DNA from 3 places in the Kitasatospora sp. NPDC056273 genome. Region 2 is predicted to be linked to each of the others. Evidence: riboswitches for the same ligand, from Rfam matches in the RefSeq annotation. Region 2 holds a riboswitch; each other region holds the start of a gene.

Region 1 (3,829 bases), on a different contig from region 2:
CACCGGCCCCCGCCGTCAGTGCCAGTACCTGGCTTCCGGTACTGGCCAGGCCGCCTGAACCGGTCCGCACCGTCACGCCCCCTGCCCCGGCGGCACTGTCACCCTTCGGGGTGTCGATGCCGCCGGACGAAGGGGTGTCGGTGGCCGGGATCGGCGCGGTCGTCGTGGGCGAGCCCGCCGGGGTGCCGGTCGGCGTCCCGGTGGGACTGACCGTCGGGGTGGGCGTTCCCGTCGGGGTGGTGGTCGGAGTCCCGGTGGGAGTAGGCGTCGGCGTGCCCGCGAGGTCGCGGGACAGCGTCCCGAAGGAGATGCCGGTGGCACCGCCCAGCACCTGCGTGGACGCGCGGACGTCCGAACCCCGCTGCCCGGCGGCCGCGACGTTGAACCCGCCGTCGCCGTTCTGCTGCCCAGCGAGGAAGTCGAGCGCCTTGGCGATCTGTCCACCGTAGGCGGCCTGGCGCAGCGTCATGCCCTGGACGGCCAGCGCGGCCGAGTTGGTGGAGTCGCCGGACGCGCCGGGGAAGCCGCCGTCGGGCAGCTGCCGCGCGGCGAGCCAGCCGAGCCCCTGGTCGACCGCCCGGGCGGCCTCGTCCCCGGGGACGAGGGCGAGGGCCATGACGGCCATCGCCGTGCTGTCCACGTCGGAGTCGCCGGTGGCGGGGATCAGGCTCGGCCAGGAGCCGTCCGGGTGCTGGAGGCCCTTCAGGTAGGCGATCGCGGGGGCGACGCTGGTGGACTCCCCAGCCCGGAGCTGGGCCATGACGGCGAGCGCCTGGGAGAAGACGGAGGTGGCGTAGGCGTAGTTGCCCGGGGCTGCGCAGCCGGTGGTCGCGTCGGCCTTGGCGCACACCAGCGCGGCGAGGGCGGCGATCAGGTCGTGGCCGCCGAAGTCCCGCGGGTTGCGGCCGACGGCCTCGGCGAGCAGCGCCTCCTTGCCGATGGACCCGCCGCCGGCGTACTCGGTGCCGATCGCGGTCCAGTCGTTGACGGTGCGCTCGCTCGCGTCCTTGCCCTGCTGGTCGAGGAAGTCGACGATCCGGCGCAGCGCGGCGTCGTCGGTGCCGGTCGCGGCGAGGGCGTAGGCCCCGTCGATGGTCAGGCCGAAGTCGGCGAAGGCCGGGAAGCCCTCGTAGTAGTGGCCGTCGATCAGGCGGGACGGGTCGGTGAGGTAGGCGCTCCCCTTGGCCGCGTCGGGTTTCCTCCCCGCGGGCGCGCTCAGGGCCACCGCGGGCGAGGGCGACGCCGACGGGGAGGCGGAGGGCGAGGGGCCGCCGTTCCTGGCGCGGACGGAGTCCGGGGTGAAGTTCGGCGCCCCGCTGGTGCCGCCGATGTCCGTGCCGCCGTAGACCCAGGCCTCGACCTCGCCGGGCTCGGGCTTCTGCGTGCCGGCCCCGAACCGGCTGTAGGACCAGGCCTGTTGGCCGGGTTCGGCGATCCAGTACGACCAGTACGCGGTGGCCTGCGGGGTGTTGACGCACGGCTCCTCGGCCGGTGTCGGGTACTGGGCGCCGCCGTTGAAGGTCCCGGTCCCGAGCCGGCAGATGAAGGCCGGTCCGTCGTGCTCGGTGCCGGTCGTGGTGAAGCCGGCGTTGTGCAGCAGGTTCATGCCCGTCGTGGGGTGGGCGTCGCAGCCCCGGACGACGCCGCCGCCCCAGTGGGTGAAGTCGACGGCGACGATCGCGCCCGTCGTCGCCGTGCACTGCTCGATCGGGTCGGCCGAGGCGGTACCCGGGTACCCGAGCAGGACCGTGCCGCAGGCGGCGACGGCGACGGTGCCGGCGACCACCAGCGAGGCGAGGTCCCGGTTCCTGTGACGTGTGCGATTGCTGCTGACCCTCACGACGACTCCCTGGTCGGTCGACACGCGAGGCGACGGCGCAGCCGACGGTCGCCCGCGGGCACGGGGGCCGTCGAAACCGCGTCGTAGTCCGCGACGACGCAAGTGCTCTGTGAACAGACCCCCGGTCCAGGCATTCCGGCTCACCCACCTCAGGTGGGTCCACGGTTGCGGGTCAGCGCCGGAGTTGGACCGGCTTCCCCTGAATGCCGAGGGCAAAAAATCGGTTCATCAGACCACGCTGACCGACGGGCAGTCAACGGGGCGTCAGGTCGATCACATCACCTCGTCGGGCGACAGACCTGTGCGGTCGCGTCCGCGGTGGCCGAGCGGGGGAACCCGGTGCGAACCCGGTGCGAACCCGGGGCTGACGCGCAGCGGTGTGGGGCGGTGACCGTACCGTCCCGAGCCCGAATGCCCGCCCGGCCACTGCGGAACTGAGCCGGTGTCCCGGCTGGCCGATCGTCACTGCCCGGCGGACAGCTCCCAGTCCATCGCCCACGCCCGCACCGAGCCGTCCGCACAGCCGAAGAGCAGCAGGCTGTCGTCCGCGGTGGCGGTGAGACTCCACACCTGGCCGCCACCCCCTTCCAGCTCGCGCAGGCAGCGGCCGGTGTCGGCGTCCCAGATCCGCACGGTGCCGAGCCGGTGGCCTGTATAGGCGAACCGGCCGCCGGCGGAGAGGTGAAGGACCGACAGCTCATCCGGCCCGGTACCGGCGTCCCACGGCAGGACCTCGAAGTCGAAGGCGCGGAGGAATTGCCCGGTGCCGGCGTCCCACAGCCGCAGCGAGCGGTCGCCGTACGCGCTGCCGGACAGCAGCCGGTGGCCGTCTGCGTCGAACGAGAGCCAGCCGCACGCCGGATGACTCAGCGCCAGCGGCGGAGCGCCGAGCCGGGCGTGCAGCTGGATCTCGCCGAACAGCGCCACGCTCGCTGCCCGGGTGCCATCCGCGCTCATCGCGGCGGCGGTGGTCGGCCGCTCTCCGTCGCCGGTGAGCACCCGCACGCAGCGGCCGCTGTCCAGGTCCCACAGCCGCAGCGCGCCGTCCCGGCCGATCACCAGGGCCTGCCGGGCATCGGCGGTGAACAGGACCGAGTTCCCGACCACGCCCGCCTCGCCGCTCTCGGCACGGCCGTCGGGCCCACGGGCGTCGACCCGGCCGAGCGGTCGGCCACCGGGCAGCTCCCAGCTCTGCAGCACCGCGTCCCCGCCGGCCACCGCACGCAGGCCGTCGGCGCTCAGGCCGACCGAGCCGACCCGGGGCTTGTCCAGCGCGCGCAGCGGGGTGCCGTCGGTCGGATTCCACAGCCCGACCCGGCGGTCACCGCCGATCGCCGCGGTACGCCCGTCCGCCGACACGGCGAGCGAGGACACGTGGCCCTGCCCGCCGAGGGTGTGCACCGGCCACGCCCCGCGCAGCCCGGTACGGCGGACGGATCTCCCCAGCCGCCGCCATGCGGCCAGCACCTCCGGCGCACGCTCATAGCCGGGCGTCGAGCGGGCCCGGGTGAGCAGGTCGAGCGCGGCGGCGTACTGCCGAGACCCGAACGCCTGCTCGGCCTCGGCGAGCAGGGCCCCGACCTGCCCGCCGGCCCGCTCGATCTCTCGGTGGCGGCGGGGCCGGCTGAGCTGCATGCTCGCCCGGAACCGGCGCTCCGGGGTGATCCGCCACCAGCGCGCGGTGTTGTCCTGCCCGGCGGACACCGCCCAGTCGGCGTCCCCGCCCATCATCACGGCGGCGACCGGCTGGCTGTGTTCGCGGAAGGTGCGCACACAGCGGTACAGGGCCAGGTCCCAGAGCCGCACCGCGCCGTCCTCGCCGCCGGTGACGGCGTACCGGGAGTCGCCGCTCAGCACCAGCGAGCGGACCTCGCCGATCGGCGAGGTCACGGTGCGCACCGCGCGGCCGCTGCGCAGGTCCCACAGCCGGATCGTCAGGCCGGGCGAGGCGGTCGCCGCGGTGCGGCCCTCGGGCTCCAGCCAGATCGC
Region 2 (3,829 bases):
GAGGACCGAGCGCGCCACGACGTCGCTGCCCACCAGGAGGGACGCGCCGACCAGCGCCGACACGGGCAGCAGGAGGGCGTGGCGCGGGCCGCAGACGAGGCGGACCACGTGCGGGACGACCAGGCCGAGGAACCCGATGACGCCGGTGTTGGCGACCAGGCACGCGGTCACCAGCGCGGCGGTGGCGACGAGGACCCAGCGGGTGCGCTCGACGTGGACGCCGAGGGAGCGGGCGGCGGTCTCGCCGAAGGCGAAGGCGTCCAGGTCGCGGGCCGAGGAGGCCAGGACCGTGACACCCACCAGCGCGACCGCCAGCAGGAAGACGGCGGTGGGCCACCGCACGCCGGCGACCGAGCCCAGCGTCCACTCCATGACACCGCGCGCCGCGTCGCGGTCCCCGAGGACCATCACCACGAACGAGGTGTAGGCCCCGCACATCTGGCCGACCGCGATGCCGGCGAGCACGGTCCGGGCGGTGGGCAGCGACCGGGTTCGGGCGCCGGCCAGGGCCAGGACGACGGCGGCGGCGAGCAGGGCGCCGGCGAAGGCCGCCGTCGCCACCGCGCCGGTGCCCACGGCGCCGGTCACGCCGACGCCGAGGACGATCACGGTGACCGCGCCGGCGGCGGCTCCGTCCGAGATCCCGAGCAGGAAGGGATCGGCCAGGTCGTTCCCGGTCAGCGTCTGCAGCACCGCGCCGCAGACCGCGAGGCCGGCGCCGGTGGCGGCCGCTCCCAGCACCCGGGGCAGCCGCAGCTGCCAGACGATCTGGTCGTCCAGCAGCGTCACAGGCGGGTCGCCCAGCCCGAGACGGCGCGCCACGACCTCGATCACCGTTCCGACCGACTCGTGCTGCGAGCCCACGGCCAGGCCGAGGAGCAGGGTGCTCAGGAGCAGGGCCGCGGCGACGGCCAGGGCCGCCGTCGCGCGGCCCGGACCAGCGGGCCGCACGACGGGGTGGGGCGCGGTGGTCATGAAGCCGGGTGCAGTCGGCCCAGCCCGTCGGACACCCGGGCGGCACCGTCGGCGAGCAGCACGCCGGGGGTCGACTCGGAGAACGGCACCGTCACGAAGGCCTTGCGCTGCACGGCGGTGAGCTTGCTCAGGACCGGGTCGTTCTCCAGGTAGTCGATCTTGGACTGGGCGGTGTCCCAGTCGGCGTCCGCGACCACGATGGCGTCCGGGTCCGCCGCGACGACCTTCTCCCAGCTCACGTTCTGCCAGCTGCCGGGCAGGTCCCCGAAGACGTTGCGGGCGCCCACGGCGTCGAGCACGAGTTGGGGGCCGCCCTGGCCGGTGCCGACGTACGGCGTCTTGGTGTCCGAGTCGAACCACAGGACCTTCAGGCCCTTGCCCGCGGCCGTCGCCGTGAACTGCGCCAGCTGCTGCTCCTGCTGCCGCTGGATCGCGGCGGCCCGCTCCGGGACGCCGAAGACCTTGGCGACGTCGTTCAGCTCGCCCCACGCCGCCTGCCAGGTCGTCGGCGGCACCTGGTTCTTGTCCGAGCAGCCGAACGGGGACAGGTACGACGGGACGCCCTGGCCGCGCAGCTCCTCCCGGGTGCCCGCGACCTTGTCGGTGAACGCGCTGGAGTAGGAGGCGTACAGGAAGTCGGGACGGGCCGCGAGGAGGTTCTCCTTCGTCGGGTACTTCTTGGAGAGCACCGGGACGGAGTCGTAGGCGGCCTTCCACTTCTCCGGGACGGAGTCGTCGAGGTAGGCGGTACCGGCCATGCGGGACTCCAGCCCGAGGGCCAGGGCCACCTCGGTGGCACCCTGGTTGAGCGTCACCAGCCGCTCGGGCGGCGCGCCGACCGTCACGGTGGTCCCGCAGTTGTCCACGCTGACCGGCGCGGCGCTTCCGGTCGCCCCGCCGGACGCGACGGGCGCGGGGGCGCCCGCGCAGCCTCCGACCACACCGACGAACAGCAGGGCCGTGACGGCCCGGCCGACGCGTGTCGGACCTGTGGGACGTACGGGACGTATGGAGCGCGCGGAGCGCATGGAACGTATGGATCGGACCGGATGCGGGTACGGCTGACCGCTGGGCACGTGTTCTCCAAAACCCTCGTGGAACATGTCGCGCCGTGGCCGGTCTCCTGGCTTCCGCATCAACACGCCGCGACCGACCTTCCCGAGCGGCTCTCCCAGCCCGCCCAGTGGCCCTGACCGCTGGCGAAAGCCGGTCAGCGAGGGCCGCGGAACTCCGCGGCAACAGTGGCGAGGGCCGCACCGGACTCAGACCGGTTTCCCGAACACCACGGCGATGGCACGGTATCAGGCGTGGTCAGGTCGGTGGCGACCGGCCGGTGGGATGATCGTTTGGATCCTTTGCGGGGATGGGGGGAGGGAGCGGCCACGGGGTCGGCCGGCTCCGGAGGCACGGGGGATCACCCCGGAAGGCGAAAGAAGGAGCGGTAGAGCGGCAGTTGCTCGGCGAGCATGTGGATGCCGGGGTGGGTGGCGAGGCCGAGGGCGGCGGCGGTGCGCAGCAGCGGGGTCTCGGCGGGCGTCATGATGATGTCGGCGACCAGCGCGCCGGGCGCCAGTGGGGCCGGGTCGAAGGGGAGCGGGTCGGCCGGGTCCAGGCCCAGCGGGGTGGCGTTGACCGCGAGGTCGACGCCGGCGGGCGGGCGCGGGGCGGCGGCCACGCGGCCGGGCCAGCGGGTGCCGAGCCGCTCCAGCAGGGCGTCCACCCGGCCCCCGTCGGGATCGGTGACGGTGAGTGCGGCGGCCCCTTCGGCGAGCAGGGCGGCGGCGATGGCGAGCCCCGCGCCTCCGGCGCCGGCCAGTGCCACCCGCAGCCCGGCCGGGTGGTGCCCGGCGGCGGCCAGGCCCCGGACGAACCCGGCGCCGTCGAAGTTGTCGCCGTACCAGCGGCCGTCCGGCTCGCGGCGCAGCGCGTTGGTGCTGCCCAACAGGGCGGCGGCGTCGCTGAGTTCGTCGGCGTGCCCGCACATCGCCAGCTTGTGCGGGACGGTGACCAGCAGCCCGTCCAGGTTGGCGACGGCCTTCAGCCCGCGGACGACCTCGTCCAGCCGGTCCGCCGGGGCGTGCACGGGGACGAGCACGGCGTCCACGCCGCTCGCCGCGAACAGCGGGTTGAGCAGGGCGGGCGCCTTGGCCTGTGCGACCGGGTCGCCGAGCACCGCGAACAGCCGGGTGCGGCCGGAGATCGGCGGGCGGGCGGCCGGCGCGTCGGGTGTCGGCGCGTCGGGGGTCGGCAGGTCGGGGGTCGGCAGGTCGGGGTGAAGGGACATCTCAGGCCTCCCCTGCGGCGGCGCGCGGCATGGCGTCCAGCGTGCGGGCGACCAGCGGCTCGGGGACGTCGCTGACGAGTTCGGCGCCGCGCGGGCCGTCCAGGACGAAGGAGAGCCCGTCGACGGCCTTCTTGTCCAGCCGCATGAGGGCGATCAGCGCCCCGGTGCCGACCTCCGGCGGCAGTGCGGTCGGCAGCCCGTAGTGGGCGACCACCTCGTGGTGCTCGGCGACCCGCTCGGGGCCGATCCGGCCGAGCGCCCCCGCCAGCCAGCCGGCGAAGACCGTGCCGACGCCGACCGCCTCGCCGTGGCGCAGCCGGAAGTCGGTGGCGCGTTCCAGCGCGTGGCCCAGGGTGTGGCCGTAGTTGAGGATGTGCCGCAGCCCGGTGTCGCGCTCGTCGGCGGCCACCACGGCGGCCTTGCGGGCGACGCTCGCGGCGATCTGCTCGGGCAGGGGCAGGTGGCGGAGGTCCCCGGCGCCGATGAAGTGGCAGCGGGCGATCTCCCCGTAGCCGTTGACGCGTTCGCGCGGCGGGAGGGTGTCGAGGTAGTCGGTGTCGCAGAGCACGG
Region 3 (3,829 bases), on a different contig from region 2:
TCGTCACCCACGAGATGGGCTTCGCCCGCGAGGTCGGCGACGCGCTGGTGTTCATGGACGGCGGGGTGGTGGTCGAGTCCGGCAACCCCCGCGAGGTGCTCACCGACCCGCAGCACGAGCGCACCAGGGCCTTCCTCTCCAAGGTGCTCTGAGCCCGTACGCCCGGCGCCCGGCAGGTCACTCCTGCCGGGCGCCGTCGTTTTGCCCGCCCAGGTAATAGGCTGGAGGCAGTCAGCCCGTTACCGACCCCCCTGGAAGGACCCCTGTGGAGCTCGCCGCCTACGCCGATCTCGCCGTCCGGCTGGTGAACACCGAGGAGCCCGAGCGCGGCACCGACTCGCTGACCTCCGTGGAGGCGGTGCGCGGTCTCTTCTCCGACTCCTCGCGGGCCCGCTCGCTCGCCGACGAGTCCGACGTGCCCCGGCTGCGGGCGGTGCGGACCCGGCTGCGCGGGGTCTTCGAGGCCGCCGCCGGCGGGGACGAGATCCGCGGCGTCGACCTGCTGAACAGCCTGCTGATGGAGTACCCGGTCAGCCCGCTGATCTCCGGGCACGACTACCTGGACGACGCCGGGCGGCCGCGCTGGCACCTGCACCTGGCCGACAACTCCCCCACCGCCACCGCCCACTTCAGCGCGGTCGCCTGCATGGGCCTGGCCGTCCACCTCACCGAGCTGGGCGCCGACCGGCTCGGCATCTGCCAGGCCGCGCCCTGCCGCAACGCCTACCTGGACACCTCGACCAACCGCTCCCGCCGCTACTGCTCGGACCGCTGCGCGACCCGCGCCAACGTGGCCGCCTACCGGGCCCGCAAGCGCCTGGAGGCGGAGGCGGCGGCCCGGGCGTAGCGGCCCGCTAGACCTCCTCGACCCAGGCGCCGAGCCGGCGGGCCAGGCCCGGCACCCGGGCCAGCCGCGGGGTGAGCAGCAGCCGCTCCAGCCGGCGCCCCGGCGCCAGCCAGACCGGGCTCGGGCGCAGCCGCAGCAGCACCCGGCCGAGCACCAGCTCGTCCGGGACGGCGCCGTAGCTGCGGCTGTCGCTGTCCACCGGGCGGTTGTCGGAGAGCAGCCACCAGCCCGTGGCCCGGCGCTCGGCGGCCCGCTTCACCACCAGCAGGTCCTGCTGGAAGGGGTGCCGGAAGACCACCACCGCGCCGGGCCGGATCGGCGCGCCGTAGCGGACCAGCAGCCGGTCGCCCTCGCGCAGGGTCGGGACCATCGACGGCCCCGCCACGTCGACCAGACCGAACGGCAGCGCGCCGCCCGGGCCGCGCTCCCCCGCCCCGGCGCCCTCCGCTCGCGTGCTCCGCGCCACGACTCCTCCTCCCGCCCCCGCTCGCGCCCCCAGTCTGCCGTACGGACCGCCGTCCGTCCGATGTCCGGATTGCGCCGGTTCCCGGTCCGTCTTTCGCCCTAGGCCCACCGCCCGATCGCGAAACCGGGAGGGCGGAAGGGTAATCTCGGGCGCGGGAAGACGATCTAAGGAAGGACTCCCATGTTCTCTCGTCTGTTTGCACCGCGCGCCACCGTCCACGCCCACTGCGACCTGCCCTGCGGCGTCTACGACCCCGCGCAGGCCAAGCTGGAGGCCGAGTCGGTCAAGGCCACCCAGGAGAAGTACCAGGCCAACGAGGACCCGCACTTCCGCGCCCGCGCCGTCATCATCAAGGAGCAGCGCGCCGAGGCCGTCAAGCACCACATCTCGGTGCTGTGGAGCGACTACTTCAAGGCCCCGCACTTCGAGAAGTACCCGCAGCTGCACCAGCTGATCAACGACACCCTGAAGGCCGCCTCGGCCGCCAAGGCGTCCACGGACCCGGCCACCGGCCAGGCCCTGCTCGACCTGATCGCCCAGGTCGACAAGATCTTCTGGGAGACCAAGCAGGCCTGAGCCTGACGCGTCGCCACCCGACCGCCCCCGTCCGCACCGCCGAACGGGGGCGGTCGTGCGTTCACGTCCGACCCGGCTAGGTAAGGGTTGCCTGCCCTGAGTGGCTGTTATGCTGCCAGGGCGTCCGAGGGGGAAGTCCGGTGCGAATCCGGCGCTGACCCGCAACGGTGAGCACGGCCCGTACCCGCCCGTACGGCCGCGCCAGCCCGATCGCCCTCGGCCGCCGACCTCCCGACAACTCGCCGCGGACTGCGAGGGGAACGGCGCCCCGGCACGCCCCCGGCCCGCGCCCGCCCCGGCGCGCTCCCGGCCCGAGGCAAGGCGCACCCGTGAACCGCGCACCCGTCAACCGTGCAGTCGGCCCGCCCGCTCGCCGAATACCCGTCGTCCCGCTCGCCGCCGGACTCGCCGCCGCCCTGCTGCTCTCCCTGGTCTGCGGGGTCGCCCTCGGCTCCTCCGGGCTCGGCCTGCCCCGGGTGCTGCGGCTCCTGGGCGCCGGGCTGACGGGCGGCCGGCTGGACGCGGACGAGGCGGCCGCGTACGCGATCGTCTGGGAGATCCGGCTGCCGCGCACCGTGCTGGCCGCCGTGGTCGGCGCCGGGCTGGCCGCCTGCGGGGTCGCCGTCCAGGCCCTGGTGCGCAACGCGCTGGCGGACCCCTTCGTGCTCGGCATCTCCTCCGGCGCGGCCGTCGGCGCCAATGCCGTGATGCTGTTCGGCGCCTTCGCCTCGCTCGGGGTGTGGGCGATCTCCGCCTCCGCCTTCGGCTCCGCGCTGGCCGCCATGACCCTGGTCTACGTCGCGGCCCGCACCGCGTACGGGCTCACCCCGCTGCGGCTGGTGCTCACCGGCACCGCGCTGTCCTACGGCTTCTCCGCCGCCACCACCCTGATGGTCTTCGCCGCCGACCGCGGCGAGGCCGCCCGGGACGTCATGATGTGGCTGCTCGGCAGCCTCGGCGGCGCCACCTGGGGCAAGGTGCCGATCGCCGCCGTCACCGTGCTGGCCGGGCTCGCCTACCTGGCCTGCACCGCCGGGCGGCTGGACGCGCTCGCGATGGGCGACGAGACCTCCGCCTCGCTCGGCGTGGACCCGGACCGGCTGCGCCGCGAGCTGTTCGTGGTGACCGCCGCCGTCACCGGCACCGTGGTCGCGGTCAGCGGGGCGATCGGCTTCGTCGGGCTGCTGATGCCGCACCTGGCGCGGATGCTGGTCGGCGCAGGGCACCGCCGGGTGCTGGTGGTCGCGCCGCTCGCCGGGGCGCTGCTGCTGGTCTGGGTGGACATCGCCTCGCGCACCCTGCTGGCGCCCGCCGAACTGCCCGTCGGGGTGTTCACCGCGGTGCTCGGCGTGCCCGCCTTCCTGGTGATGATGCGCCGCCGCGGCCAGGCCTTCGGAGGTGCCCGGTGACCGCGACGACCGACCCGACCCCGGTGCACGCCCAGGACCTCGCCGTCGACGGCGTCTCGGTGGAGCTGGCCGGCACCCGGCTGGTCCACGAGGTGAGCCTGGCGGCCGCCGCCGGGCAGGTGGTCGGGCTGATCGGCCCCAACGGCAGCGGCAAGTCGACCCTGCTGCGCTGCGTCTACCGGGTGCTGAAGCCGGCCGGCGGCGTGGTCCGGCTGGCCGGCGACGACCTGCACGCCCTCACCGCCCGCGAGAGCGCCCGCCGGGTGGCCGCGCTGACCCAGGAGCACTCCGCCGAGTTCGACTTCACCGTCGCCGAGGTGGTCGCCATGGGCCGGCTGCCGCACCGCCGCGGCTTCGGCGCCCAAGTCGACGGGGACGAGCGGCGCTGCGCCGAGGCGCTGCGCAAGGTCCGGGCCGGGCACCTCGCCGAGCGGGGCTTCCTGAGCCTGTCCGGGGGCGAGAAGCAGCGGGTGCTGTTCGCCCGCGCGCTGGTCCAGGAGCCGCGCCTGCTGGTGCTCGACGAACCCACCA

The links. A riboswitch is a leader RNA that binds a small molecule or an ion and turns the genes downstream of it on or off. The one in region 2 is predicted to bind cobalamin.
Region 1: linked by a shared signal. The riboswitch ahead of ACFCY1_RS37135 (prenyltransferase/squalene oxidase repeat-containing protein) and the one ahead of ACFCY1_RS18085 (ABC transporter substrate-binding protein) in region 2 are both predicted to bind cobalamin.
Region 3: linked by a shared signal. The riboswitch ahead of ACFCY1_RS34265 (iron ABC transporter permease) and the one ahead of ACFCY1_RS18085 (ABC transporter substrate-binding protein) in region 2 are both predicted to bind cobalamin.

What each region holds. Positions count from the first base shown of each region.
Region 1 covers NZ_JBHJSJ010000072.1:2,424-6,252, reverse strand. Annotated here, with positions in the region: gene ACFCY1_RS37135 (prenyltransferase/squalene oxidase repeat-containing protein) at 1-1,840, opposite strand, end outside; cobalamin riboswitch at 1,948-2,075, opposite strand; cobalamin riboswitch at 2,170-2,257, shown strand; gene ACFCY1_RS37130 (WD40 repeat domain-containing serine/threonine protein kinase) at 2,303-3,829, opposite strand, start outside.
Region 2 covers NZ_JBHJSJ010000017.1:167,348-171,176, reverse strand. Annotated here, with positions in the region: gene ACFCY1_RS18090 (iron ABC transporter permease) at 1-975, opposite strand, end outside; gene ACFCY1_RS18085 (ABC transporter substrate-binding protein) at 972-1,841, opposite strand; cobalamin riboswitch at 2,071-2,277, opposite strand; gene ACFCY1_RS18080 (shikimate dehydrogenase family protein) at 2,390-3,259, opposite strand; gene ACFCY1_RS18075 (3-dehydroquinate synthase family protein) at 3,261-3,829, opposite strand, start outside.
Region 3 covers NZ_JBHJSJ010000057.1:41,524-45,352, reverse strand. Annotated here, with positions in the region: gene ACFCY1_RS34285 (amino acid ABC transporter ATP-binding protein) at 1-152, shown strand, start outside; gene ACFCY1_RS34280 (CGNR zinc finger domain-containing protein) at 266-847, shown strand; gene sodX (nickel-type superoxide dismutase maturation protease) at 855-1,217, opposite strand; gene sodN (superoxide dismutase, Ni) at 1,494-1,889, shown strand; cobalamin riboswitch at 1,971-2,096, shown strand; gene ACFCY1_RS34265 (iron ABC transporter permease) at 2,219-3,298, shown strand; gene ACFCY1_RS34260 (ABC transporter ATP-binding protein) at 3,295-3,829, shown strand, end outside.